DNA from 4 places in the Shewanella septentrionalis genome. Region 2 is predicted to be linked to each of the others. Evidence: predicted binding sites of a transcription regulator. Region 2 holds the regulator's gene; each other region holds the start of a gene.
The links. Region 2 encodes sigma-54, which starts transcription at its own class of promoters, with help from an activator protein. Its sites were predicted from a motif close to GTTGGCACGNNNNTNGNNT; they were not measured.

Region 1: flgB (flagellar basal body rod protein FlgB) is a predicted target of sigma-54. The motif match lies at 2,388-2,406, and genes of this name have one in related genera.
Region 3: flhA (flagellar biosynthesis protein FlhA) is a predicted target of sigma-54. The motif match lies at 2,285-2,303, and genes of this name have one in related genera.
Region 4: NE536_RS06370 (DUF3192 domain-containing protein) is a predicted target of sigma-54. The motif match lies at 2,977-2,995, and genes of this name have one in related genera.

The regions. Positions count from the first base shown of each region.
Region 1 is NZ_JAMTCC010000001.1:157,651-165,075, reverse strand. Features, by position in the region: gene flgA (flagellar basal body P-ring formation chaperone FlgA) at 1-231, opposite strand, end outside; gene NE536_RS00750 (chemotaxis protein CheV) at 437-1,357, shown strand; gene NE536_RS00745 (CheR family methyltransferase) at 1,457-2,296, shown strand; gene flgB (flagellar basal body rod protein FlgB) at 2,439-2,843, shown strand; gene flgC (flagellar basal body rod protein FlgC) at 2,846-3,262, shown strand; gene flgD (flagellar hook assembly protein FlgD) at 3,287-4,057, shown strand; gene flgE (flagellar hook protein FlgE) at 4,140-5,501, shown strand; gene flgF (flagellar basal-body rod protein FlgF) at 5,675-6,418, shown strand; gene flgG (flagellar basal-body rod protein FlgG) at 6,429-7,217, shown strand; gene flgH (flagellar basal body L-ring protein FlgH) at 7,229-7,425, shown strand, end outside.
Region 2 is NZ_JAMTCC010000011.1:47,610-55,034, forward strand. Features, by position in the region: gene NE536_RS08155 (HPr family phosphocarrier protein) at 1-102, opposite strand, end outside; gene rapZ (RNase adapter RapZ) at 89-943, opposite strand; gene ptsN (PTS IIA-like nitrogen regulatory protein PtsN) at 940-1,383, opposite strand; gene hpf (ribosome hibernation promoting factor) at 1,386-1,673, opposite strand; gene NE536_RS08175 (RNA polymerase factor sigma-54) at 1,702-3,180, opposite strand; gene lptB (LPS export ABC transporter ATP-binding protein) at 3,288-4,019, opposite strand; gene lptA (lipopolysaccharide transport periplasmic protein LptA) at 4,016-4,570, opposite strand; gene lptC (LPS export ABC transporter periplasmic protein LptC) at 4,557-5,117, opposite strand; gene kdsC (3-deoxy-manno-octulosonate-8-phosphatase KdsC) at 5,114-5,665, opposite strand; gene NE536_RS08200 (KpsF/GutQ family sugar-phosphate isomerase) at 5,665-6,642, opposite strand; gene NE536_RS08205 (hypothetical protein) at 6,922-7,080, shown strand; gene mlaF (phospholipid ABC transporter ATP-binding protein MlaF) at 7,287-7,425, shown strand, end outside.
Region 3 is NZ_JAMTCC010000001.1:122,293-129,717, reverse strand. Features, by position in the region: gene fliQ (flagellar biosynthesis protein FliQ) at 11-280, shown strand; gene fliR (flagellar biosynthetic protein FliR) at 285-1,082, shown strand; gene flhB (flagellar biosynthesis protein FlhB) at 1,101-2,231, shown strand; gene flhA (flagellar biosynthesis protein FlhA) at 2,340-4,439, shown strand; gene flhF (flagellar biosynthesis GTPase FlhF) at 4,451-5,833, shown strand; gene NE536_RS00555 (MinD/ParA family protein) at 5,838-6,719, shown strand; gene NE536_RS00550 (RNA polymerase sigma factor FliA) at 6,712-7,425, shown strand.
Region 4 is NZ_JAMTCC010000008.1:92,213-99,637, forward strand. Features, by position in the region: gene NE536_RS06355 (Mpo1-like protein) at 1,178-1,483, opposite strand; gene NE536_RS06360 (GNAT family N-acetyltransferase) at 1,467-2,114, opposite strand; gene NE536_RS06365 (DUF2789 domain-containing protein) at 2,263-2,496, shown strand; gene NE536_RS06370 (DUF3192 domain-containing protein) at 2,513-2,920, opposite strand; gene NE536_RS06375 (hypothetical protein) at 3,085-3,468, shown strand; gene NE536_RS06380 (Zn-ribbon-containing protein) at 3,468-4,241, shown strand; gene syd (SecY-interacting protein) at 4,396-5,046, opposite strand; gene queF (NADPH-dependent 7-cyano-7-deazaguanine reductase QueF) at 5,106-5,963, shown strand; gene NE536_RS06395 (LysR family transcriptional regulator) at 6,058-6,999, opposite strand; gene NE536_RS06400 (alkyl/aryl-sulfatase) at 7,123-7,425, shown strand, end outside.

The DNA of each region.
Region 1 (7,425 bases), on a different contig from region 2:
AGCCAATTCAACCTGAATTGGCGACGAACATAGTGACGGCAGCATTCTTGCGTCAACTATTTGCGGCGAAATATCGACTTTGGCATTCGCTGGCACGGATATCTTTTCTGAAATAAGCGCTTTAGCTAATTCTGAGATGGCCGATACGGTGGGAACAATAGGCTCTGCACTCGCAAAAGCGGGCATGAAGAGGGCGAAAACACTAAAAAAACAGACTAAATTTACTTTCATAATGAAGAGACTAGCTTGTAACGCCAGAATGCACCTATACTTTTATCAAGTTCGAAGCTGACCACTGTAATAATATTTTGCATCACTGTCAGAAGATTGACTCAGTTTCGACTATGTTTATCGATAGATAAGACGTAAGCAATTAATATGCCTATACTCAAACGAGTCATAGGGCCGTACATAAACAGAACAACAAGGCAGAGTTATGTCGAGTATTCTTGATTCAGTCAACAAACGAACCCAGCTCGTTGGTCAAAACCGTTTAGAATTGCTGCTTTTTAAATTAAACGGTCGTCAACGGTTTGGGATTAACGTGTTTAAGGTGAAAGAAGTACTGCAGTGCCCGCCACTGACAACTTTGCCTAAACTTAATCCTTATGTTAAAGGTGTCGCGCATATTCGCGGTACGACTATTTCAGTTATTGATCTGAGTGCGGCAACAGGTGGTAGACCTTTAGCGAGTACTGAAAACTGTTTCATCATTATTTCTGAATATAACCGCAGTGTTCAAGGTTTCTTGGTCAGTTCTGTTGAGCGGATTATCAACATGAATTGGGAAGCGATTATGCCTCCGCCGCAAGGTGCCGGTCGTTATTCTTATCTGACGGCTGTAACTGAGATTGAAGGTGAATTGGTTGAAATTCTCGACGTAGAAAAAATCTTAGATGAGATTTCACCGGTTAAAACCGCTATCAGTGAAGAAGCCAATGAAAAGCTGACCCTCGACAGAACCCAGCATTACCATATTATGGTTATCGATGATTCTGCCGTGGCGCGTAAGCAAATTATTCGTTCACTCGAGTCATTGAACTTACAAATTGATACCGCAAAAGATGGTCGAGAAGCATTAGATAAGCTTAAAGAAATCGCCAAAGAAATGGACAATGTTGCCGATGAAATCCCTCTCATTATCTCAGATATTGAGATGCCTGAAATGGATGGTTATACCCTGACCGCTGAGATCCGAGACGATCCTAAGCTCAAGCATATTAAAGTGGTACTGCATACGTCGTTAAGTGGTGTATTCAATCAGGCAATGGTTCAAAAAGTGGGGGCCAATGACTTTATCGCTAAGTTTAATCCCGACGAACTGGCTGCTGCCGTGAATAAACACTTAAGTTTGTAAGTGCAGTAGTTAGTACCTAGATACGCTTTACGCTATAATCTCGACTTTATAACATGATGGTTTCGCACTGATTTTGGTGCTTGCTATAGGATTTAGGATGTGAATGTGCCAAATAAATCACTCGCTGAAGCTGAATATAATCAATTTAGGTTGTTCTTAGAACAACACAGCGGCATCGTACTGGGTGAAAATAAGCAATATCTGGTGCGCAGTCGTCTAGCTCCTCTGATGGGGAAATATAACCTGCCATCCTTATCCGATGTGGTTAAGCATTCGATGAAGCCAACGGAACGTGCGCTTCGGGCTGAAGTGATCGATGCTATGACGACCAATGAAACCCTTTGGTTTCGTGATCGTTATCCATTTGAGTTATTGCATAACGTTTTGTTACCTGAGTATAGTCGTTTAGGTCGTCCACTTAAGATTTGGTCGGCCGCGTGTTCGTCTGGGCAAGAACCCTATTCATTGGCGATGACGATTCTTGAGTATCAACAGAAGAAGCCTGGTGCGCTTGCGGGTAGTGCGTCAATTCAAGCCACGGATTTGTCGCCTTCCATGTTGGAACGTTGCAAAAATGCTGAGTACGATAGTTTGGCATTAGCGCGCGGTTTATCCGAAGAGCGTAAGCGTCAGTTTTTTGATGCTTTGCCTTCAGGCAATATGAAGTTAAAGGATAATGTTAAGCGTTTGGTGAACTTTAGAGCACATAATCTGCTTGAAAGTTATAGCTTACTTGGTAAGTTCGACATTATTTTTTGCCGCAATGTGCTGATTTATTTTGCGCCTGAGGCAAAGGCAAAAATTTTGCGGCAATTCGCTGCCGCTCTTAATCCAAAAGGTATTCTATTTCTTGGTGCTTCCGAATCTATCGCTGGTTTAACGGACGAATTTGATATGGTCCGTTGTAACCCAGGGATTTATTACCAGAAAAAGACTTAAGTCTACAGCTTTAAAGAAATTACCGACATTTGTCGGTAATTTTTTACCCATCACTTGCTTATCCTAATTGTTATTTTCATTGTCTCCTGATGTTGGCACATGAATTGCTTTGTTTCCGTGAGTAACACGAGGAGGCAATTTTATGGCGATCAATTTTGATAATGCACTGGGTGTGCATCAGTACACTCTCGGTATTAGAGCGCAGCGAGCTGAAGTCATTTCGAGCAATATCGCTAACGCCGATACGCCACATTATAAAGCCCGCGATGTTGATTTTTCTGCGGCAATGCAGGCCGCCCGTGGCCAACAACAGCAGCGTAATAGTCTTGAAATGCAAGAGACAGACAAGCATTTTGGTCTTGCTGAGTTGACTGGTCAATTTGTTAAGTTCCGTGTGCCAAATCAACCCGATACCGGTGATGGTAATACTGTTGATATCCAACAGGAACAATCGGCATTCATGCAAAATGCACTTGAATATCAAATGTCGCTAGGTTTTTTAGATAGTAAGTTTAGTGGCATGAAGAAAGCGTTGAGAGGGGATTAATCATGAGTTTATTTAGCATATTTGATGTTGCTGGCTCGGGAATGTCTGCTCAATCGGTCAGGCTAAACACCACCGCGAGTAACATAGCTAACGCTGATTCCGTCTCGAGTAGCGTAGATAAGACCTATCGTTCCCGTCATCCTATTTTTGAAGCTGAAATGGCTAAAGCGCAAAGCCAGCAACAAGCCTCACAAGGTGTTGCGGTAAAAGGTATTGTTGAAAGTGATCGACCACTACTAAAAGAATATTCGCCCGATCATCCAATGGCGGATGCGGACGGGTTTATTTATAAACCGAATGTTAATGTCATGGAAGAAATGGCAGATATGATTTCTGCTTCGCGCTCATATCAAATGAATGTTCAGGTCGCTGAAGCAGCTAAGTCTATGCTGCAACAAACACTTGGGATGGGTAAATAACATGTGTTACTTAGGAGGTAAGCTGTGAGCCTCATTAATCAAATTAACCAAGCATCGGCGCAGACGGCTCAAAATAAGAGTCAGTCAAATGCCGTTACGACCAATTCATCAACTAGTTCAACGGGCAATCCGTTTCTTGATGGCATACGTCTGCCAAAAGATTCGATAGTACCGGAAGCGAAAAGCCAACAGTTAACTCAAGATGACTTTTTCTCGTTATTAAGCCAACAGTTATCGATGCAAGATCCCTTTAAGCCCGTCGACAACGACCAAATGATTGCGCAGATGGCATCATTCTCGACGGTTGATGGTATTACTAAGTTGAATAAGGAAATCGTTAATTTAAACGGTGTTATGACATCAAGCCAAGCATTACAGGCATCAGGACTTGTTGGTCGCAAGGTGTTGATCCCAACTGATACAGGTAACATTTCAGCTGAAAGCCCAACAATAAAAGGTGTGATTAGCACGCCAGCAAAAATTCCTGAAGTTACTGTACGTGTTGAGGATGAGAAAGGCCAAGTTGTGACCACCTTTAAAGTTGATGGCAGTAAGGGGGGGAATGTCGATGTTAACTGGGATGGCCTCGATAAAGATGGAAAACCTGTAACCGCAGGTAACTATACGATCAAGGCGAGTGGTTTAGTGGATGGGAAATCCCAAGAATTGCCAGTCTCGACCTATGCTCATGTGACCAGCGTTTCTCTCGGTACGGCCAGTACTGGCGCGATTCTTAACTTGAGAGGCGGTATGGGCATCAAGTTAACCGATGTGTTAGCTGTGTCTGAAACCTAAGCTTGTATAAAAGAATTTTTGCAGCATCCGAATTGGGCGTAAATCGCTCATAAATGAATTGAGTTAAATGTAGAGGTGAATTATGTCGTTTAACATTGCATTGAGTGGCATTTCTGCCGCGCAGAAAGATTTAAACACTACGGCGAATAACATTGCTAATGCGAACACCATTGGCTTTAAAGAATCCCGAGCTGAATTTGCGGATGTTTACGCTAATTCTATTTTTTCAAATGCTAAAACTGCCGTGGGTGGTGGTGTTGCTACGAGTAAAGTGGCGCAGCAATTCCATCAAGGTAGCTTACAGTTGACGAATAACTCCCTTGATATGGCGATTAAAGGGGGTGGCTTTTTCGTTACAGCCTCTGAACTGGGTACATTAGACCACTCGTTTACCCGTGCTGGAGCATTTACGGTCGATAAAAATAATTACATGGTTGATTCTTCTGGTAATTATTTGCAAACTTTCCCAGTGGATAAAGATGGGAACTCAACATCAGTGAGTTTAACGACGGCTAAGCCGGTACAAATACCAGACACTGCAGGTAGCCCTGTAAAGACTGAGAATGTTACTTTGCAAATGAACTTAAATGCTAAGGAAAGTGCACTCGACCCCGCGGCATTCGATCCTCTAGATGCAAAAACCTACAATAGCGTTACATCAATGACAATTTATGACTCACTCGGTGAGCCGCATATTATGACCACTTATTTTGTTAAGCCCAAAGATGGTTCGTACGATGGTGAGAACAATTGGGTGGCTTACTATGCTGTTGATGGAAAGCAAGTCGATCTAGCTGGTCCTGCTGGTACTTATCAAACAGATACCACAGGCGATGGTACACCTGATGCAACGGGCACGGCTCAAACTGCTGGTGGTTGGAAAGGCTCTGTACTCAAATTCAATTCTGTTGGTGTCTACACAGGTAGCGATCCTGCTATAGTCAAGACTGAGACTTTGGGCGTCAGTGGTGCGGGTGTTTTAGGGGCTGGTGCCGATGGTACTCAAGAGTTGACTGTGAAGTTTAATGCCCCAACGCAATATGCTGCTCCTTTTGGTGCAACTCAGTTGACGCAAGATGGTACGACTGTAGGTCGCTTAACTAACGTTGAAATCGGCGAAGATGGTTTAGTGACCGCGAGTTATTCTAATGGTTCAACCGTGCCTTTAGCACGGGTTGCTTTAGTTCGTTTTGCTAACGAACAAGGTTTAACGCAAGTGGGTAATACGTCGTGGAAAGCCAGTTTAGCTTCAGGTCCAGCGTTAGCGGGTCAGGCAAATAGTGGTACTTTTGGTAGCATCAGTTCATCGGCGTTAGAGCAATCGAACATCGATTTGACCACTGAACTGGTTGATTTAATTTCTGCGCAGCGTAACTTCCAAGCGAACTCTCGTACCCTTGAAGTGAACAACACGTTGCAACAAACCGTATTACAAATCCGCTAATCATTACATTGTTTGACTAAGGTGTTGCCGCCAGTGGCAACACTTAGCCTTTATCTAGCTGTCAATTCACTTCATTTTCCTATTCTTCAATTCTATCAGTAAATTAAACGTCAATTTTGTTGGCATGATGCTTGCTTTGCTATTGTCATGTAGAAAATTTGACGGAGCAGTCTGTGGACAAATTCCTTTATGTCGCCATGAGTGGTGCCAAGCAAAATATGAATGAGCTGGCGCTCCGTGCGAACAACTTAGCCAACGCTAATACCGATGGTTTTAAATCAGATATGGCACAGGCCAGATCGATGCAAGCCTTCGGTGAAGGGTTGCCTTCAAGGGTGTTTGCGATGACAGAATCTCCGTCAGCTAATTTTCGCTCTGGTCCGATAAAAACCACTGGACGGGATCTCGATGTTGCCATTAAAGGCGATGGCTGGTTTGCCGTTCAGGCGAAAGATGGCAGTGAAGCTTATACCCGTTCAGGTAGTCTCAGTTTCGATGCGACGGGCATGTTGTATAACGACAGAGGCAATCCCGTAATGGGGGACGCTGGTCCGATAGTGCTGCCATTACCTATTGATAAAGTGTCAATTTCACAGGATGGCATAGTGTCTGTTCGCCCTCAAGGGGCGACTGCTGAAGTGATAGAAGAAGTGGCGAGATTGAAGTTAGTCAATCCCGGCAATGCGCAGATGATGCGTGGTGAAGATGGATTATTTCGACAAATGTCAGGTGAAGCAGCACCAGCAGACCCTTTCGTCGCAGTTGAAAGTGGTGCCGTAGAGGGCAGTAACGTTAACCCTGTTGATGAAATGGTGTCTTTGATTGATCTTCAGCGCCAGTTTGAATTGCAAGTCAAGATGATGAAAACCGCGGAAGAGAATGATCGCGCTTCATCTTCATTAATGCGTATTAGTTAGGAGATAGATTATGCATCCGGCGTTATGGATTAGTAAAACTGGCTTAGACGCACAGCAAACTGATATTTCAGTGATTTCAAACAACGTAGCGAACGCTAGCACTGTGGGCTACAAAAAAAGCCGCGCAGTATTTGAAGATTTACTCTATCAAACAGTTAACCAAGCAGGTGGTGTTAGTGCATCTAACACTAAGCTACCCAACGGATTAAACATAGGTGCGGGTACGAAAGTCGTCGCTACTCAAAAAATGTTTACTCAGGGTAACATGCTGACGACGGATAACTCACTGGATCTCATGATTGAAGGTCCCGGCTTTTTTGAAATCCAGCTACCCGATGGTACTGCGGCCTATACCCGAAACGGTCAGTTTACCTTAGACGATACGGGTCAGATTGTGACGCCAGGTTCTGGCTATTTGCTACAACCCGCGATCACTATTCCTGATAATGCGACCAGTATTACCGTTTCAGCAGAGGGTGAAGTTTCAGTAAAAACGCCGGGTACCGCTGAGAACCAAGTCGTGGGTCAGTTGACTATGACGGATTTTATTAATCCATCGGGTCTAGATCCTATGGGACAAAACTTATATACGGAAACTGGTGCCAGTGGTACGCCCATTCAAGGTACCGCTTCGTTAGATGGCATGGGTGCAATTCGTCAAGGCGCCTTAGAAACCTCTAACGTGAACGTGACCGAGGAACTGGTGAACCTTATCGAAAGTCAGCGCATTTACGAGATGAACTCCAAAGTGATTTCAGCGGTAGATCAGATGCTGTCTTATGTGACTCAGAATTTATAGAGGCAAACATCATGGCTAGATATCTTGTGTTGGCCGTCGCGTTATTGCTTGCAGCTTGTAGCTCGACGCAAAAGAAACCCCTTGCGGATGATCCCTTTTACGCGCCGGTATACCCAGAGGCTCCGCCAACAAAAATTGCCGCGACTGGTTCTATTTATCAAGACAGTCAAGCATCTAGCTTGTATTCGGATATTCGTGCTCACAAAGT
Region 2 (7,425 bases):
GGTCGCATCAAACTCGGATGCCAGTACCACCAACTTAGTGGCGGCACGGGCATGTAATCCCAGTTTGTTACAGATGGTGATCTGACGTTCAAGCTTTGGCATTATTCAGCTCTCGATGGCGGGCATAAACTTTATGTTTACCGTTACTAAAGCGTTTAGCCAATTGCTCTGCGACGTAAACCGATCTGTGTTGTCCACCCGTGCAGCCAATCGCTACAGTTAAATAACTGCGATTGTTGCGCTCGAGATGCGGCAGCCAAGTTTCCAGTAAATTTTCGATTTGCCAGATGAACTTATTCACGAGTGGTTGACGATTTAAGAACTCAGCCACGGGCTCATCTAAGCCTGTCAATGGACGCAGCGCCAGTTCCCAGTGTGGGTTAGGCAGAAAGCGTACATCAAACATAAAGTCGGCTTCGGTTGGCATACCGTGCTTAAAGCCAAAGGACTCGAAGTTAATCACTAACTCTTTATCGACGCTGCCGAGCAGAATTTGTCTCACTTGATCGCTTAAATCATAGATATTCAAATTCGACGTATCTATGTAGTGATCGACCAGTTTTGACATAGGCTCGAGCAGTTTCCCTTCCAGCTTTATCGCTTCTTGCAAAGAGACTTGGCTCTTCGACAAAGGATGCAAACGGCGGGTCTCGCTGTAACGCTTAAGCAGAATTTTATCGCTGGAATTGAGGAAGAAGCTGGTTAACTCAGTATCAGGAGGCAGGCTCGCGAGTTGCTTCACTAAGACTTTATCCTGCTCAGGCATGTTACGCACGTCGACACTGATGGCGACGAGATCGTTACTGCCTTTGAGTTGCTCAAGCAAAGTGCCGATTAAGGGCAAGGGAAGGTTATCGACACAATAATAGCCGAGATCTTCGAGTACCCTTAGGGCGACAGATTTGCCTGAGCCTGAGCGGCCCGACACTATGACCAGTTTCATCCAGTGATTACCTGATAGAGTTCCGTTTCATCATGCGTCTTGCGTAATTGCTTTAATATTTGCTTGTCGCTCAGCTTTTCGGCCATGCAAGACAAGGTACTTAAGTGTTGCTGACATTGGTCAGCAGGCACCAGTAGTGCAAATAAAATATCAACAGGTTGCTTATCGATAGCATCGAATGCTATCGGCTCTTCACACTTAATGAGTATGGCAATGGGCTGATCTATATCGGCTAGTCGACCATGTGGAATGGCGATGCCGTTACCTATACCTGTGCTCCCCATCTTTTCGCGCGCCACTAGGCTTTCGAATATCTCTTGAGATGAGAGGGTCGGGTACTGGGCAGCGACTAAGTCGCTGATGAGTTCCAGTACCTTTTTCTTGCTGCCCGGAGTGGCGCAGGTAGTGCACTCCGGCCGCAGTATGGTACAAAGTTCCATTATTAGTGTTTTGTTAACTTCTCTTTGTGTTTAATAACCTGACGATCAAGCTTGTCAATCAGGGCGTCTATAGCGGCATACATGTCAGCATGCTCTGAAGTAGCAAAAACTTCACCACCGATAAGATTTATTCTCGCTTCGGCAATCTGTTGCATTTTCTCGACATTGAGCACAACGTGCACATTATTGATCTGTTCGAAATGGCGTTCAAGTTTTGAAAACTTTTCTTCTACATATGCGCGTAACGATTCGGTAATTTCGACATGGTGTCCACTCAGGTTTATTTGCATAGAAACGTCCTCCGATATCCACTGTAGGTTATAAACTTTTACGCTGATTAGAAGGCGGAATGAGCATAGCCTCTCGGTACTTCGCAATGGTTCTGCGGGCTACGTTGATCCCTTGTTCTGCCAGAAGTTGTGCCATCTTACTGTCGCTTAATGGTTTTTTCTGGTTTTCCGCTGCAACCAGTTTCTTAATGAAGGCTCTGATTGCTGTGGATGAGCACTCCCCACCATCGTCAGTTCCGACGTGGCTAGAGAAGAAGTATTTTAGTTCAAAAAGTCCCTTAGGGGTATGCATGTATTTCTGTGTCGTCACCCTTGAGATGGTCGACTCATGCATTTCTACCGCTTCGGCAATATCGTTCAGCACCATAGGTTTCATGGCTTCTTCACCGTATTCAAAGAAACCTTGCTGATATTGGACGATACAGTTCGCCACCTTCAACAGGGTATCATTACGGCTCTCTAAACTCTTGATAAACCATTTAGCCTCTTGCAGATGACCACGAATAAATTGGCTATCGGCTTGGCTTTTAGTGCTGCGCGCCATCGAGGCATAATGTTGGTTTACATTGATTTTTGGCATGCAGTCAGGATTCAGCTCAACCACCCAGCGGCCATTTTTCTTCGACACAGACACATCTGGGATGACGTATTCGTCATCGTTGGGCGTAATCAATAAACCTGGGCGAGGATTGAGGGTTTGGATAAGCGCGATGCCGTCTCTTAACTCATCCTCTTTTAATTTAGTCTTACGCATCAACAATCTAAAATCGCGGGCGGCGATCAGATCTAAATGATCTTTGATCAGCATGCGGGCGTTTTCTAGGTTGGGCGTATCAGCGGCGAAATGCGACAGTTGGATCAACAGGCACTCGCTTAAATCGCGGGCGGCAACACCAATGGGATCAAAATGTTGAATGCGCTTGAGTACGGCTTCTACTTCGTCGAGCTCAACCTCAGAATTGCCCATGGCTTCGAGGATTTCGTCAGTGCTTTGGGTGAGATAGCCTTGATCGTCGATGGCATCAATAATGGCGGTGGCAATGGCTAAATCGGTTTCAGAAAACGGCGTGAGGTTTTTTTGCCATTCTAAGTGTTCATACAAGCCTTCACTGGTCTCACCTTGGAAGGGCATATCGTCTTCACGACTGCCACCGGGGCCAGAATTAGGAGAGGCGGTGAACACTTCATCCCATGTGGTGTCCATGGGGAGTTCGTCGGGCATGGACTCTTTCGTGAGCGACTCTGCCGTATCTATGGTGGAGCTGTCTTTTTCTGGCGGCAGGGTGCTAGATTCACTGAAATCCGTATCGGATAGCGTTTGGTTTACAGGGTCTTTAGTGGCGTCGAATTGATCCTCTTCCAGCTCGAGAAGGGGATTAGAATCTAAGGCTTGCTGGATCTCTTGCTGCAGTTCTAATGACGACAGTTGCAACAGACGGATGGCCTGTTGTAATTGTGGCGTCATGGTTAACTGTTGACCCAGTTTGAGCTGGAGTGACGCTTTCATGTTACCGCTGATCCCTACGTTATTATTGTTGGATGAGGTCGCTTGTTATCATCTTGAGTGGAGTCCAATGGTGGCATAAATTGCCTGCATTGGCTCCGCTTGATTAACTATAGCCTGAATTGTTCACCTAAGTACACAGCCCTAACTTGCTGATTGTCTAAGATCTCTGCGGGTGTTCCTTCGGCAATCAAGTTTCCGTGACTCACGATATAGGCATGTTCACACACATCTAATGTCTCACGGACATTGTGGTCTGTGATCAACACGCCAAGGCCACGACTTTTGAGCTGTTCGATAATCTTTTTAATGTCGATAACCGAAATCGGATCGACACCAGCAAAGGGTTCATCGAGCAAAATGAACTTAGGATTTGCTGCTAACGCCCGCGCAATTTCGACACGGCGACGTTCACCGCCCGACAATGACATGCCTTGGCTGTCACGGATGTGGGTGATGTGGAACTCTTCAAGCAGATGCTCTAGCTCTTCTTCCCTTTGCTCTTTTTTTAGTTCTTTACGCGTTTGCAGCACGGCCATGATGTTGTCATGGACGGTCAGTTTACGAAAGATACTGGCTTCCTGTGGCAAGTAACCTATGCCTTTGCGGGCGCGCAGGTGCATAGGATCTGCGGTTAAATCATCATCGTCGATAAAGATGTGGCCTTTATCGCTCTTAACCAGACCGACGACCATGTAAAAGGTGGTAGTTTTACCCGCGCCGTTCGGGCCGAGCAGTCCAACAACTTGACCTGTCTTTACCGTTAGACTGACGTCTTTAACCACTTGGCGACTCTTATAACTCTTCGCCAGATTTTGTGCTCTTAGGGTGATTTGGGTCATTTAGAGTCCTGCTTTTTCACAGGTTTATCCGCTGGCGCGTCTGGTTTGGCATCATCTTGATAGCTTTCAGGCTGAATAATAGTGATCACGCGATCGTCACCACTACCTGTGCTTTCTGCAATCAATTTTTGCTGGATGATGTTATAGCGGATCACATTACCCGTCACTTGGCTACCTGCTTGATCTAACGAAGCTTGGCCTTTCAGTGTCAGGGTACGGCTTGCCATATCGTAACGAATTTCTTTCGCGCTCGCCGAGGCTGGACGGCCATCGTCTAACACTTGGCTGTAAGTTGCGGGGTTACCAGTGGCCACTAAAATTTTGCTATTTTCACCTTCGGCAGAAAATGCACGCAGTTCATTTGCTTGGATTTTTATCGAGCCTTGGGTAACTTCCACCGGACCAAAGAAGATGATCTGGTTGTTCTTGATATCTGCCGTTTGGCTCACTGCTTTGATTTTAACTTCCTGCTTTAGGTCGTCGACTTTAGCAAAGGCGCTCATGCTCATTATTAGCATTAGGCTGGCAAGTAATACGTTATTTTGCTTCATATGTTCCTACTACCTGACTGGTCAATTTCACTTCCTGCGCGTTGAGGTCGGCATAAAGGCCTTGGCCTTGAATATTAAAATCTTTCCCTGTGACGTAAATGGTACGGTCAGAGGTCATTATCATCGTATTGAGATCGAGTTCCAGATAACTGGTGGACAAGGTCTGGATCGGTTCTTCTGCGCTAATGGCATCAATAATAACATTGTTTTCGAGTACAACCTTGCCCGTTTCCTTGTTTAGCTTGCCCTGATCTGCACTGAGTTGCCATTGTGCTTTACCTTGGTCTGGATAAACAAGATAAACAGGTTGAGTAAAGTAAGTTTGATTCGTTGAATCATAATGTTCCATGTGTTTCGCCGTCACACGGCTATTGACTAGCCCTTGTTCATTGAACTCAACACTGCGCAGATCTTCAATGATGAAATCTGGGGTATTCTGATCTTTAACTCTATTATCGGTATCACCGCTGTGTTTGTTCTGCACTTGCCAATACAGCACTAATGCAGTTCCAAAAAAAGCAATAATCGCGAGTGTCACACGACTCATATACTCATTCCATGGGCCGAAGTGAATTTATTTTGACTGAGTAGCAACAGATCTGTGAGTTCACGCAGTGCACCGTGGCCACCATTGAGCGTAGTGACAAAGTGGGCGTGCTGACGCACATAGGGATGACCATCGGCCACACTGACCGCTAAACCGACGACATTCATCACGGGTAAATCGACAATATCATCACCGATATATGCTACTTCTTCCGGGGTGACACCATAGAGTGCGAGCAATGCTTCATAGGGCTCGAACTTATTATCTACGCCTTGGTAAATATGGGTTACGCCAAGGGCTGTCATACGGTTTTCAACGATTTTGGATTGACGTCCAGTGATAACCGCAAGATTAAAACCGCTGGTGAGTATCGAGCGCACGCCATAGCCGTCGCGGGTGTGGAAGGCTTTTAGCTCTTCGCCGCTATTGCTTAGGTAAATACGACCGTCGGAAAACACCCCGTCGACGTCACAGATCAACAGTTTAATCTTTTGCGCGCGTTGCCACACATCATCACTGATTGGGCCGTAAAATCCTTGCTGTGGCATTAAATGACTCCTGCTTTAACCATGTCTAGCATGTTAAGAGCGCCGATTGGATGGCGGTCTTTATCGATAACAATTAATCCGTTGATGTTTTTTGAGTCCATCACTTGCAGCGCTTGGGCGGCCAACACACCGTCTGTGATGGTCACGCAGTTACGGGTCATCACATCGGCGATGGGTGTAGTACGTAGATTCACTTCGGCATCGATAACGCGGCGTAAATCACCATCGGTGAAGATACCAACCAGCTTGCGCTGATCATCGATAATCGCCGTCATGCCTAAGCCTTTTTTGGAAATTTCGTACAGGGCTTCTGTGATGCAAATATCGTGGTTAACGAGCGGTAAGTCATCACCGCTATGCATGACATCGCAGACTTTTAACAATAACTTTCGCCCTAAAGCACCGCCAGGATGGGACATAGCAAAGTCATCACGGGTAAAGCCTTTTGCCTGCAGTAGCGCAATGGCAATGGCATCGCCCATCACTAAGGTCGCGGTAGTGCTTGACGTTGGCGCGAGTCCAAGTGGGCAAGCTTCTTCTGGGACTTCAATACATAAATGTACTTTAGATAAGCGCGCCATGTTCGATTCGGGTTTACCTGTTACCGCGATAACGGGCACGCCCATACGTTGGATGACGGGCATTAAGGTGAGGATTTCGCTCGACTCACCAGAATTAGAAATCGCTAAAATCACATCGTTATCGGCTAATACACCGAGATCGCCGTGGCTGGCTTCACCCGGATGCACAAAAAATGCGGGCGTTCCTGTGCTGGCGAGGGTGGCAGAAATCTTATTACCGATATGGCCCGATTTGCCCATTCCCATGACAATCACTTTGCCTGTGCAGTTAAGGATCAACTCGCAAGCTTCTGCAAATTCGGCCGAATCAACATATTGATAAAGATTGTCTAGGGCTGACTTTTCAATGTCGATAACTTTACAGCCCCATTGGCGCAGTTGTGATTTGTCTACCATGTCTATCTCTCTTTTTGCATTGTCTTTGTCGCCCCATTGATGGGATTGGAATAGCACAATTTGGTACGCGATAAAGATGATATGTAATAGGCTTTCTGCCAAGTTTTAGTTTGTTTTCAGACGATTTAGCTTATGTCTTGTTGTGGTGAATTCCCTAAAACAACAAAACAATTGCGGCAGGCTAGAGCGATTGATCCGACTCGTCAAGTTCAGCTGCGGCAGCTATTCATGCACAATAACCTGTTTAGCGGCAGAAGGTCTTGAGCAATATCATCGTCTTTGTCGTTTATTTCAATGGATTTATCCCGTATCGCGGCGGGTATTACCGCACGGGATGCCTCTATTTCACACTCGTATATCGACGCATCGCACCTAAAAGTGGACGAAGAGCGAGCTAAGTGCGAACGAATTAGCCAATATCGCCAATTCTGCAACTAGGTTGAAAACATTAAGTAACATTTTACCTGTGCAGAGTGAAAACTTAGGGCGCATTTTCGCTGTAAATGAGGCAAATTGAAAGTATCGCAGGGCGATAGTGTCGATTCGGTTGTAGGTTAAAGCGCAATTACGTACAATTTGCGGCTCTTCGATTGGTCAGTCTAGGAAGACTAGGATCACCTCTTTTGCAAATGTCGGAATCAAGCATGACTCAAGAACAAACACCGTTGGTTGAGATCCGTAATTTGGGGTTTAGCCGCGGTCAGCGTGTGATATATGAAGATATTAGCCTGTCCATTCCAAGGGGCAAGGTGACGGCGATCATGGGGCCGAGCGGCATAGGCA
Region 3 (7,425 bases), on a different contig from region 2:
GAGTACTTACATGAGTCCAGAGGCGCTGATTGATATTTTTCGTGAAGCTCTATCCGTAATTGTTATTATGGTGTCAGCTATTGTATTACCAGGGCTGGGTATTGGTTTGATTGTCGCCGTGTTTCAAGCCGCGACTTCGATTAACGAGCAAACCTTAAGTTTTCTTCCGCGTTTAATCATAACGCTGCTTGCGCTAATGTTTATGGGGCATTGGTTGGTTGAAACTTTGATGGACTTTTTTGTCGAGATGGTTAATCGCATTCCGCAAGTAATAGGCTAACCCAATGGAGCTGCTGCTCGATACGTTAGTGCAGACCATTGCCGCTTATATGTGGCCGCTGTTTCGGGTCGCGAGTATGCTAATGGTTATGGTGGTGTTTGGGGCCGCAACCACTCCAACTCGTGTGCGTCTATTATTGGCCATGGCGATTACCTTTGCGATCGCGCCAGTCCTTCCTCCGGTTCAAAATGCCGATCTATTCTCACTCAGTGCAGTATTTATTACTGCGCAGCAAATCATTATTGGTGTTGCCATGGGGTTTGTGACTCAAATGGTGATGCAAGTTTTTGTATTAACCGGCCAGATTATTGGTATGCAAACCAGTCTCGGGTTTGCTTCTATGGTTGATCCTGGTTCGGGTCAGCAAACACCCGTTATTGGTAACTTTTTTCTATTATTGGCGACATTAATCTTCTTAGCCGTCGATGGACATCTATTGATGATCCGTATGTTGGTGGCGAGTTTTGAGACCCTACCCATTTCTAATCAAGGATTAACTCTTACTAGCTACCGCGCTTTAGCTGATTGGGGCTCGTATATGTTTGGTGCGGCATTAACTATGTCAATATCCGCGATTATTGCCTTGTTATTAGTGAACTTGTCCTTCGGTGTGATGACTCGCGCCGCGCCGCAATTAAACATTTTCTCTATTGGTTTTCCGATCACTATGATTGGCGGGTTATTTATTCTTTGGTTAACCTTAACGCCTGTTATGGCCCATTTCGATGAAGTGTGGGCTGCGGCTCAAGTGCTGCTTTGCGATATGTTAGCGCTTCAATGTAACGTCGATGGTTTGATATGACGGTATTAGGAGCTGCCCATGGCTGAAGAATCAAGCGGTGAACGCAGTGAGGAACCCACAGGGAGGCGTCTTGAACAGGCGCGGGAAAAAGGACAGATTGCGCGTTCGAAAGAACTCGGTACAGCAGCGGTATTAATTTCTGCTGCGTGTGGTTTTTATATGCTAGGTCCAAGTCTAGCCAAGAGTTTAACTCGGGTGTTTGAGACTGTTTTCACCATGGACAGGGCGCAAGTTTTTGATACTGAAGAAATGTTTAATGTTTGGGGTGTTGTCGCGGGTGAAATCGTCTGGCCCATGGCAAAAATAATGCTGTTAATTGTGGTTGTTGCTTTTATTGGCAACGTGGCTTTAGGTGGAATGAATTTCTCGACCCAAGCTATGATGCCCAAGGCCAGTAAAATGAGCCCTGCAGCAGGTTTGAAGCGTATGTTCGGTGTGCAGGCGCTAGTTGAGCTGACGAAAGGGATTGCCAAGTTTTCTGTGGTGGCATTTTCTGCATATTTATTACTGAGCTTTTATTTCAATGAAATTCTGTTGTTGTCTAGTGATCATCTTCCTGGCAATGTTTACCACGCATTAGATTTGCTCGTGTGGATGTTTATTTTGTTATGTTCCTCTATTTTGTTGATTGTCGTCATCGATGTTCCATTTCAACTTTGGAATCACAATAAGCAACTCAAGATGACCAAACAAGAAGTAAAGGATGAGTATAAAGATACTGAAGGGAAGCCTGAAGTTAAAGGACGGGTACGGCAGATGCAACGCGAGTTGGCTCAGCGTCGAATGATGGCTGAAGTACCCAATGCCGATGTCATCGTTGTTAACCCTGAGCATTTTGCGGTAGCGATTAAATATGACGTGCAGCGTTCAGTCGCGCCTTTTGTTGTTGCCAAAGGTGTTGATGATGTCGCATTTAAAATTCGTGAGATTGCCCGCGCCCATAATGTGACAATCGTCTCTGCTCCGCCATTAGCAAGAGCTATATACCATACAACTAAGTTGGATCAACAAATCCCTGAAGGACTGTTTACTGCTGTGGCGCAGATTTTGGCCTATGTGTTCCAGTTGCGCCAATACCAAAAAGGCCGAGGTCGCAAGCCTATTCCAATCCCACTTAATCAACCCATTCCCGATGAGTTAAAATATTAAGATCTAAGCTAAAAATTCTTTGAAGTCGTGATATTATTGTGCGCCAATACGCTATTGGCGTACTTTTTGCTTTCATGCTGTCATACGTCAAAGTTTAGGTAAATATGAATGGATGTTAGAGCGACCTTAGGTCAAGTAAAACAAATGCGCTTGAGCACGTTTAAAGGTATAGGCACTCCTATACTCGTACTCGCAGCATTGGCCATGATAGTTTTACCTATCCCTCCATTCTTACTAGACATACTTTTTTCATTCAACATAGCCTTAGCGCTCATCGTATTATTAGTCGCAATTTATACTGATAGACCGTTGGATTTTGCCGCTTTCCCAAGTGTCCTGCTAGTGGCGACGTTATTACGCCTTGCGCTAAACGTCGCTTCTACTCGTGTAGTGTTACTCGAGGGGCATAATGGGGGGGATGCGGCTGGTAAGGTCATTGAAGCCTTCGGTTCTGTGGTGATTGGCGGTAACTATGCCGTTGGTTTAGTTGTATTCATCATTTTGATTATCATCAACTTTGCGGTGGTGACTAAAGGTGCCGGTCGTATCGCAGAAGTGAGCGCCCGCTTTACCTTGGACGCTATGCCTGGTAAGCAAATGGCTATTGATGCCGACTTAAATGCCGGAACTTTGAATCAAGATCAAGCAAGATTACGTCGCGCCGAAGTGACCCGTGAAGCTGATTTTTATGGCGCGATGGATGGTGCTTCAAAATTCGTAAAAGGTGATGCAATTGCGGGTATCATGATTTTAGTGATTAACATCTTAGGTGGTTTCATCATAGGTATTGTTCAACATGGCTTAAGTTTCTCTGAAGCGGTTGAAATTTATACCTTGCTGACCATTGGTGATGGTCTGGTGGCGCAGATCCCAGGTTTGTTGTTGTCAATCGCTGCTGCCTTGATGGTAACCCGTCAAAATGAATCGGGCGATATGGGCCAAATGATGATGAGTCAGATGTTTGACAGTCATAAATCATTGGGTATCGCCGCCGGAGTGTTATTTGTCATGGGTATTGTCCCTGGCATGCCGCATATGGCGTTCTTAAGCTTCGCCTTTATTACTGCGGGTGCTGCCTATTTTGTCTATAAGCGCAATGAGACGAAACGTATTAAAGCCCTAGAACAAGTCAAATCTGGTCCGATTGAGAGACAAGATAAAGAGCCTAAAGAACTGGGCTGGGACGATGTGCATCATGTTGATACTATTGGCCTTGAGGTTGGCTATCGCTTAATTCCACTGGTCGATAAGGGCCAAGGTGGCGAGTTATTAAGCCGTATCAAAGGCGTCCGTAAGAAGTTATCGCAAGAGTTGGGCTTCTTAGTGCCTGCGGTGCATATTCGCGATAACTTAGATTTGTCACCTAATGCCTACCGCATTTCTCTAATGGGCGTTGTTGTTGGTGAGGCGGATATTCGTCACGACTGCGAATTGGCGATTAATCCTGGCCAAGTCTATGGCAAGCTCGATGGTATCGAAACGCGCGATCCAGCTTTTGGTCTTGAAGCAGTATGGATTGCCCCTGAATTACGTGAGCATGCCCAAACATTAGGGTATACGGTTGTCGATGCCGCTACGGTTGTGGCAACCCATATTAGTCAATTGCTGACCAATAATGCTGCTAAGTTGTTAGGATACGAAGAAGTGCAACAACTGATGGATATGCTTGCGAAACATTCGCCTAAGCTGGTGGATGGCTTTATTCCTGATGTCATGCCGTTAGGGCATGTCGTAAAAGTGATGCAGAACCTATTAAATGAAGGGGTTTCAGTCAGAGACTTGCGTACTATAGTGCAAACTTTGTTAGAATACGGCACTAAGAGTAATGACACTGAAGTCTTGACCGCTGCAGTCCGTATCGCGTTGAAACGTATGATCGTTCAGGAAATCTCAGGCCCAGAGCTCGAAATCCCTGTCATAACTTTGGCGCCAGAGTTGGAACAGATGTTGCATCAGTCAATGCAAGCAACCGGTGGTGATGGTCCTAACATTGAACCCGGTCTTGCAGAACGCATGCAGCAGTCCCTTGCCGATGCGGCTCAGAAGCAAGAAATGGTCGGACAACCCGCCATATTGTTGACGTCAGGTATGTTACGCGCGACGCTGTCACGCTTTGTTAAACATACTATTCCTAATCTCAGAGTCATTTCATATCAAGAAATACCTGATGAGAAGCAAATACGTATCGTATCTGCAGTCGGCCAGTAGAGGACGCATAAGTGAAGATTAAACGATTTTTTGCCAAAGACATGCGCGCCGCACTGGCCCAAGTGAAAGAAACACTCGGCTCAGATGCCGTCATTATGTCGAATAAGAAAGTGAATGGGGGCATCGAAATTGTCGCCGCCGTTGACTATGACGAACCTAAAGCAAAAACCGCAGCAACTGCGCCAGCGCCAACCTTTATGGACGTGAGTGACGATCTTGTGTCCCTGGGTGCTAAGCAGCCAGTACGGGCTGAAACCCGAGCTAAGCCAGCTGCACCTGCTGACTCATTACAAGCCTTGCTAGAGAAGCAACAAAGCCGTTTGAATCAACAAATGTCGCATCAGCAAGTGGATGCCACGTTACCCGCATGGGCAAAGGGCTTACAAGCGCCGGCAGCGGCAAAAGTGGAGCGTCGCGAAGCGCCTGCTACTTTTGATAAGAAGCCACAAACATCACAGAAACAAAGCGCAGATATTGAGGCAATGCGTGATGAGTTAGCATCACTGCGTAATTTACTGACACATCAAGTGTCCTCTTTGATGACAGAACATAAAAAACGCATCGACCCAGTCGGTGCTATGCTCGAAGCCAAGTTACTTGAGGCTGAATTTTCCCCAGCTGTTGCGAATAAATTAGCGGCGCTGAGCCAACATTATACGCCTGCAGAATTAGTCAGAGCTTTACCTCAAAGTTTAGCTAATATGCTTGATAATCAAGGTGATGATATTGTTAACCAGGGCGGCGTGGTGGCATTGGTGGGTCCAACTGGTGTGGGTAAAACCACGTCATTAGCGAAACTTGCAGCCCGTTTTGCAGCCCATCACGGTGCTGAGCATGTTGCTCTTATAACGACAGATCATTATCGCATCGGAGCCTATGAGCAATTAGCAACTTATGGCAAAATAATGGGCTGCCCAGTAAAGCAAGCTCATGATCTGAATGAATTAGAGCAAATTCTCTATCAGTTTAGGAATCGCAAGCTAGTATTGATAGATACGGCTGGCATGGGACAGCGAGATATGCGTCTTTACCAGCAACTTGATAATTTAACTGCAAATAGCAGGATACCTATCCGCAGTTATCTGGTACTGTCTGCGACAGGACAGCGCCGTGTGCTGCAAGATGCAGTCAATCATTTTAAACGCATTCCCCTATCTGGTGTCGTTCTCACAAAACTCGATGAATCTGTGTCGTTAGCAGGGGCATTAAGTGTGTTGATCCAAAACGGATTACCATTAAGTTATGTTACTGATGGACAAAGAGTTCCTGAAGATATGAAAGTTGCGGATACCTTAGATTTAGCCCAGCAGGCACTCGCAGCGTTAGATAGTACTGAACAACAATCATTACAAGACACAGCGTGGTCAGATAATATGGCCTGTGCATTTGAGTAGATTTATGACCCTGGATCAAGCAAGTGGTTTACGTATGATGAATCAACCCTATAACGAAAAAGTGAAAGTAATCGCGGTCACAGGTGGTAAAGGTGGCGTTGGTAAAACCAGCGTTTCCATTAATGCAGCTGTGGCATTAGCCGAAAAAGGCAAGCGTGTCTTGGTACTTGATGCTGACCTTGGCTTAGCAAACGTCGATGTCATGCTGGGTATTCGTGCCGAGCGTAACCTCTCCCATGTCCTCTCCGGTGATGCAGAGCTTGACGATATTATCGTTCGTGGCCCTAAAGGGATTGGCATAGTACCAGCCACTTCAGGAACACAAGGGATGGTGGAATTAAGTCCAGCGCAACATGCCGGGTTAATTCGCGCATTTAGTGAGATGCGGACTCAGTTTGATATTCTAGTCGTAGATACTGCTGCTGGGATTTCAGATATGGTGCTCAGTTTCTCACGTGCATCGCAGGATGTGCTGGTCGTTGTTTGTGATGAACCCACATCAATTACCGATGCCTATGCCCTGATAAAAATCCTCAGCCGTGAGCATGGCGTGTTCCGTTTTAAAATAGTTGCCAATATGGTGCGTAGTTTACGAGAAGGTATGGAATTATTTGCTAAACTCAGTAAAGTGACCGACAGATTTTTGGATGTCGCCCTTGAATTGGTTGCAACAATCCCATTTGACGAAAACTTACGTAAATCTGTTCGTAAACAAAAATTGGTGGTTGAAGCGTATCCTAAATCACCAGCAGCGATTGCGTATCAAGGGTTGGCAAATAAAATTCTAAGCTGGCCTGTACCGCAGCAACCTGGTGGGCATTTGGAGTTTTTCGTTGAGCGTTTAGTACAACGACCAGATTTTCAAGAGGAAAAAACGAGTGAATAAAGCCGCTGCGTATACTTGTTTAGACAATAAATCGTCGATCGTTGAACAGTATGCTCCGTTGGTTAAAAGAATTGCGCATCATTTACTCGCCAGACTACCTGCCTCCGTGCAGTTAGATGATTTACTCCAAGCTGGGATGATGGGGTTATTAGAAGCATCATCCAAGTTTGATGGTGGCAAGGGTGCGAAATTTGAAACCTTCGCCGGCATACGCATACGTGGGGCCATGTTAGATGAAATTCGCCGCGGCGATTGGGTGCCTCGTTCCGTTCATCGTAATAACCGCAAGGTTGCACATGCTATTGATGAGTTAGAGCAAGAACTGGGTCGTGATGCACGCGACACAGAAATTGCAGAAAAACTTGATATGACGCTCGATGAGTACCATCATATTCTTAACGATGTTTCTGTCGGAAAAATCATAGGGATAGAAGACTTAGGCGTATCTCAGGATATACTTACAGTGAGTGATCGGTCCGATGATGACTCATTTGAAGCATTAGCTGAGAACCAATTTCATTCTGCGCTGGTTGAGGCAATTAAATTATTGCCTGAAAGAGATGCATTAGTGTTATCCCTGTACTACGATGAAGCATTGAATTTAAAAGAGATTGGCGCCATTCTTGAGGTCAGTGAATCGCGTGTTAGCCAGATATTAAGTCAGGCAATGTTGCGATTGAAAGCTAAACTCAAGCACTGGACATAA
Region 4 (7,425 bases), on a different contig from region 2:
TGCGGATTATTTAAAATGTTAACGAAAAAAGTGAGCTTAACAGATGAAAAATAGACTAACCGGCTGATATAAATAAAAATAATAACCAAAGCCAAGACATAACCACCCCTTTAACTTACAAATTACTTACATACTTGTGAGAGATCTCTTACACGGAGGATGGCAATTCGAATCAAAAGTAAGCAAAGCGCTAGATGTTCTCCCCTGAAGGACTTATGCATAAACCGCTATCGCTCAAAGTTCGACAAGCATTCGTGCATGACCAAAACACAGTCAATACAGAGAGTAAATCATCGGGCAATAAGAGGAGTAGACTGGTAAACATGCTTTACGGTGATAAGTCTTTAAGCAGAGTTAAGCTAAAGTCCATGTGAATAGCTTTATAGCTTGGCAAAGCGAGATTAATGCTGAAAATGAACCAAAGAAAAGGGCGCAACTAAAGTGCGCCCCATTTATCCTTTGTAAGCCGTCCTGCTCGATTTGTGCTCCCTGCACCATCCATGCGTCTGCTTGCTTCCTGCGTCGTCCCTGTAATTCCTTTTCGTCCCTGTGTATCAAACTTGCGTGAGATAACACTCAGTCCTTTGACCTGTAAATCCATTTTACAGAGCCTGTCACTTCCTATGACTTCTTCCTATTGCATCCTGCAAAAATTTGTCTTCCATAGAGTAGTACAAGCTGTTCACCCTTATACTTTATCCTTGTCTCGACACATCCTGTCTCGAGTTCATGCTTAATCCTTAAGCGTGTCCTGTATTCTTCCTGAAATTCATCATCCTGACGATACGACTCACTGTCTCTAATCATCCTTGAAAAGCAATCCTGCTTTTCCTTAGCCTATCCTAGGCGAATGACAGTTTTCCTACCGTCAGCGATTTCAACCATGAAATCTTAATTCGTTGCTTCTTGCGTCCCTTTGGCCTGTTTCGCTTTCCTTGCTATCCATTTGCTTTGGCCATGAGTGAATTCTACGTTAACCATGACTTTTTTGTTCGGCTCAAAGAACGGACTACAAAAGAAATTACGACCGAACAGGAGAAAGATAAATACAAACTAATGATTTAATTAAAAATTAAACCAATAAGAACAAAAAACAATCAAAAAGAAAACATTATGTCCTACAGCGTTTGTAAGCGATCTCTCACACGGGTATGGGCATCTCACTCGGGCGGCTTTTTTAACGCTTAAAAATGCCGCGGATCATCTGAGCAAACATCACCCAATCTGCCATCAAACTGTAAAAGGGATACTGAAATGTCGCGGGTCGATTCTTCTCGAATACTAAGTGTCCCACCCACGCAAAACCGTAGCCAACGACCGGAATAAACCAACATAGCCACCAGGCTTGTGAAACCAAGGCAATGCCAATCAGCAGCAGGACTAAGCAACTGCCAACAAAGTGTAATTGCCGGCAAGTTGGGTGCTGGTGTTGGGATAAATAGAAAGGATAAAAATCGGCGAACCGTTTATAAGAGTGAGTCATCTTGTTGAACCGAATAGAATAATAACTGACCATGGACACTGCCGATATTGAGCTCGCCTAAAGAGACAAAGTCATGCTGGGTAAATAATTGCAGATGACTCTCCTGAGCGACAAACACACCAATGCCATCCAAATCCGGCTGTTCATCACACCAACTCACTACCGCTTGCACTAACTTATGTCCGAGTCCTTTATGCTGCTCGTTCGGTGCAAGGGCGATAAACTGCAAAATACCGCAGTGCTTACTGGGTAAGAGTTCGACAATACTGGACTCTTTTTTCATCAAAGCTTGGGTCGATTGCCAGCCCGTACCTAACAACATTTTTAAGCGCCAATGCCAGTAACGCCCTTCTCCCAAAGGCACTTCTTGCGTTACCACACAGGCTAAACCAACCAGTCTGTCATGGTCGAACAAACCTATGAGTGCTTGTTTTTGTTGCCATAACGTATTGAGTTCTTCGCGGATCGCGGCGCGCAGTTTTTGCTCGTAAGCGGCTTTATCTGAGGTAAAAAGTGAATCGACAAAAAAAGGGTCATCATGGTAAGCGTTGTAGAGGATAGAAGCGGCAATGCGTAAGTCTTCCGCGGTCAAATAGACTGCACGGCAGTCTTCCAAGGTCTCATTATCCATTATTAGTATTCCTTGACTTAGCTCACACTTTTATGAGTAACAATCAATTTACCAAGGAAACAGAAAAGTGCAAATTTTAATCATAGATTGCATTTTTCAATCAGGCGTTTACTCTAAACGAAGGCACTATACTGAAAAGGAAATAATGATGGATACTACGCCAGTAGACTTAAGCCACTTATTCGAGCAACTCGGTTTAGACAGTAGCGATGAAGCCATAGCGCAATTTATTGCAACCCATGATATCGACCATCACATCCATCTAAGCCAAGCGCCCTTTTGGACCCCTGCTCAAAAGAGCTTTATCATCGAAGGCCTAGAAGCGGATGCTCAATGGACTGAGCCCATTGAGCAACTTGATACTCAGCTACGTAAATTATAAAACAAAACGCGCGGGGTTAAATTTTGCTGTAAGCCGTTTCACCCCAACCCACTAAGGCATTGTTGCTCAGCACGATAGGTGTGCATTCGTCCTTAGTGGTTTTTCCATCTCCATTATTGCGCTGGGTACGATAAAACAACACTAAGACTTCATTATTGGCTTCACCTTGTTGAGCACTTTGTTGAATATAGGCTTCACTAAAATCAGCGGTGCCCATTAAGATCATCACTTGGTCTTTAGGCATGCCTAAGCTCAGTTTGGTTAAGTTAGTGCGGTTTTTATCCTGCACTTTCTCCCATGATTCGCTGCTATCCCAACCCGATTCGCCATCACCGACATTGACCACACAGCCGCTAAGACCTAAGCTTGCAAGCCCTAAAAACGTGATGGCGATAAGTTTGTTATTCAATTTATGGTTAATCATGTGACATCCTGTGTAATTATTATTTTTGCTTAAAAAAACGATTTAGGCAGGACAATAAGCAAAATAGATGCCAAATGACAACACACTGTTTTTAAATGAAAAAACTTACACGACCTTTTGGGATTAGTTTAAATCATTCAACAAATTAAGGAATTTTGCTAATTATGAGTCCACTTGACCAAGTATTAGCGGCTGCGCGTTCACTCGAAGCCTGCGGTAAAGTACCGAGCCTTGCCTTAATTAAAACCCGTTTAGGTAGCAGCCTACCTTTACCTATATTGATCCAAGGCCTACAGCAATTTAAATCTATGCCTAAGGCGGATCGCGAGCGTTTAGCCGAGTTGCAAGCCATCAGCCCGACAACCGAAGCCGCTGCAACTAACGATACCTTGACGCTTGCACTGCTTGCCAAGCGTCTGCAGATACAACAGACACATTTTGAACGTCATGCTGAGCAGCAAAAAGCAGAAATAATGCAATTAAAAAACGAACTGCTTGAACTTAAACAACGCATCAACCTATTAGAATCCCAAGGAAAAACCGCTTAATGTTTGTCACTGAACTGCGTTTTGAATGCTTCGCCGACACCACTATATCTGCCGCCGAAAAAGCCATTAATCAGCTCCTCGAAGCCTATCGAGCTAACGGCCAAATCTTAGGGCGAGAATTTGCGGTCGCCTTTAATGACGGTGAGTTTAGAGTGCGTTTACTGATGCCAGAGAAAAGCAGTTTAGCGCATAAATATCACAGCCCTTGGGTCAAAAAAGCCTTAGCAGAGTTAACCGACGCTAAGCTACTCGCGCCGCGGGAAAAGTTTATCGGTCAGGACATTAATTCTGAGGTCAGCAATACCGACACACCGAGCTGGCAACTGCTGTATACCAGCTTTGTACACATGTGCTCGCCCCTGCGCAGCGGCGATAATCTACTGCCGATTCCCTTATATCGACTTCCAGCAACCTTTAATGGCGATCACAAACGCATTATCCGTTGGCAGAGCGAATGGCAAGCCTGTGACGAGTTACAAATGGCGGCGGCCACCAAAGCAGAATTTGCCGCACTCGAGGAAGTATCGAGTCCAGACAGTGATTTATTTCGTAGAGGTTGGGATTTGCGCGGCCGTATCGAATATCTCACGAAAATCCCGACTTATTACTACTTATACCGCGTCGGTGGTCAAGATTTAGCCTCAGAAAAAGCGCGACCTTGCCCACGTTGTGGCAGCCATGATTGGAAACTCGATGAACCTTTATTGGATATGTTCCACTTTCGCTGCGAGCCTTGCCGCATAGTATCGAATCTGTCTTGGGATCATCAGTAACATCATTTTATCCCGCCAAAGACCTCAACCTAAGATAAGCCATGCTTAGGTTGAGCGTTCACGCTCAAACTCAGTGTGGTAGAGCATTCACACTCTGGCTAAACGTGGTAGAAGGCTGAGAGCTCGCCGCAAGATAGCGTCAAGCTCCCGCCAACTAGCGTTTACCGAAGAGGTTTTGCCACATACGTTTAAAGCTGGCAAAAATCCCAGGATGTTCTAATGCGGGCATCGGCAGTTCTTCATGTTTAACGGGCGGTGCTATCCGTGGCGATATTGCTTCGATAAACGCAGTCAAACTCGAGGCCAATTGCTCTGATTGCACTTCACCAGGGATTTCAATCCACACGCTGCCATCACTGTTGTTGATGGTGAGCATTTTATCGCCCTCATCTAATAGGCCAATGAACCACGTCGATGGCTGCTTGAGCTTTTTCTTCATCATCAGATGACCAATCAGATTTTGCTGCAGGCAGGTAAAATCATCCTCATTCCACACTTGCAGTAACTCACCCGTGCCCCATTTTGAGTCGAACAATAACGGCGCAGAAAAATACAGACCGTAAAAATGATTAATTTCCGGCCACAAAGTCAACTCAAGCGCATGCTCAACATTGGCAAAACTGCCTTCGACTTCGCGTTTCACCGGCTGCCAAGAAACGGCTTGATCAAGATCAGCATGAAATTCGCCTTGAATACACACAGAAGGCTCACCCTGTGGGTAATAACGCGGTAGTTCACCTAAACTCGTTAGGTAAGCTTGATGGTAGTTTTGCAAAAATTTATCGAGTGCGGGCAGACAAGACACTTAAGCACAATCCAATTTCAGGTATAATGTGCGCCTATTTTGACATGGAAACAGTATTGATGACACAGAATCACGATCCCTATAGTGATGCGCAAGCGCTTGTTGGCCTGACTTTAGGTAAAGCCACAGACTATCAAGCCGAGTATGATGCGTCGCTGCTGCAAGGGGTTCCACGCTCACTAAACCGTAATGCTATTGCACTAACTGGGACGTTACCGTTTCATGGTGCCGATATCTGGACGGGTTATGAGCTGTCTTGGTTAAATGCTAAAGGTAAGCCTATGGTGGCCATAGCTGAATTTCATTTAAGCTATGAAAGCCTGAACCTGATTGAGTCGAAATCGTTCAAACTGTATCTCAATAGCTTTAATCAAACCAAGTTCGATAGCATAGATTCACTGCAAAAGACCTTAGTCGCAGACTTAAGCCAATGTGCTCAAGGTGATATTAGCGTTAAAATCATCGAACCAAAAAGCTTTGGCATTCAGCGTATTATCGAGTTACCAGGCACGTGTATTGACGATCTCGATATTGAAGTCAGCGATTATAGTTTTAATCCTGATTACTTGGAAAACAGCACGGACGATAAGCAAACGGTTGCGGAAACGCTTAATTCAAACCTGCTGAAATCCAACTGTTTGATCACTTCGCAACCCGACTGGGGTAGCGTAATGATCCGTTATCAAGGGCCTAAAATCGATCGCGAGAAACTGCTGCGCTATTTGATTTCTTTCCGCCAACATAACGAGTTCCACGAGCAATGTGTCGAGCGGATTTTTGTCGATTTGAAGCGTTTCTGTCATTGCACTAAATTGACCGTTTACGCCCGCTATACGCGCCGCGGCGGTTTAGATATCAACCCGTATCGCAGTGACTTCGAGCAACCTGGCGAAAGCCACAGACTCGCAAGGCAGTAATTAACGTTCGTTCGAGTATCAGATTACGAACTAAGGTTTAGAACTGAGAAAAAACCAAGGTTACATACCGAAACTAAGCTCTGAATCACTAGCCCTAGTTGCTAACAAGATTCAGAGCTTTTTCATTGACTGTGCTCGCACTGGCATCGAGCAATAAGTTTCGCAGCCATTGATGACTCGGGTTTTGGGTGTATTTACTGCTCCACACCATATACAAATCAATGGGTCTTGTTTTCAGTGGCATAGGTAAAATTTGGATGCCGAACATCTCGGCGTACTGACTGGCGTACCGCAAAGGCGCTATACCTATCGCCTCACTTTTGCCTACGGTAGCAAACATACTCAATAAAGATGACTGCTCACTATACATCCTGCGCCTTGGCAACACGCCTTCGGTAAACAAATCCCCCGCAGTAAGATTAAAACGCCGCATATTCAAAAAAACATGTTTCTCCTCAAAATACTGCTCATGGGTGATGGCGCCTTGAATCCGAGGATGCTGCCGACTGACGATACACACTAAGGTTTCAGTGCAGAGTAACTTGCTCGAGAGCAAACTTTGCTGCGCGGGTTTAATGTCTATCGCCACCGCAACCCGCTCAAGCAAGATATCGCGATATAAATCAGCCTCCTGAGGTGGTGATTCACGGAAAATTACTTCAATGTCCGCATTCTGCAATAACGCCTGCACACCGGTTTGTAGCGCTTCGATAACCGACTCATTGGCATACACATAAAAGCGCCGCTGGCTACACTTTGGGTCAAAATGCTCAAACCCTAGCAATACGGTTTCAATATCTGCCATCGGCTGCTCAAACTTACGGTACATTTCCCGCGCCACTGCCGTCGGTTCAATTCCCCTCCCAACCCGATTGAACAGTGACTCCCCGACCCATACCCTAAATCGACTGATCGCATTACTGACTGAAGACTGAGTTAAATCCAGTTCATCAGCCGCTTGCGTGAATGAACGAGTACGGTAAACCACCATAAACACGCGCAATAAGTTTAAATCTAACGGCTTTTGTGTCGGCATAAGGGAAAGCACTCATTCACAATATGAATATTACAACCCAAGCTAACTCGAGTTATCTAAATACACAAGCTGTCTATACTCAAACCATCAACGACACACTCTCTCTTATCTGTAGGTAAAATTATGCAAAAATCTTTGATCACATTGAGTATTATCGCAACGTTCTCCCTTAGCGCGACAGCGGCAGAACACGAGCATGAACATATCAGCCTGCACTATCAGGGAAAGCCTGCGACCCAGCAAACTACTGAGGTCAACAAGGCCACAGCAGCCACTCTAAATTACACAGATAAAAAAGCCTTTGAAGAGTTCTCTAAGAATCTCATCGCCGAACTCGATGAACCAACAGCCGCCATTTTGCGCACTGAATTTAGCTTTATCGGCGACAAAACCCCAGACACTGTCAACCCCTCACTCTATCGCCAA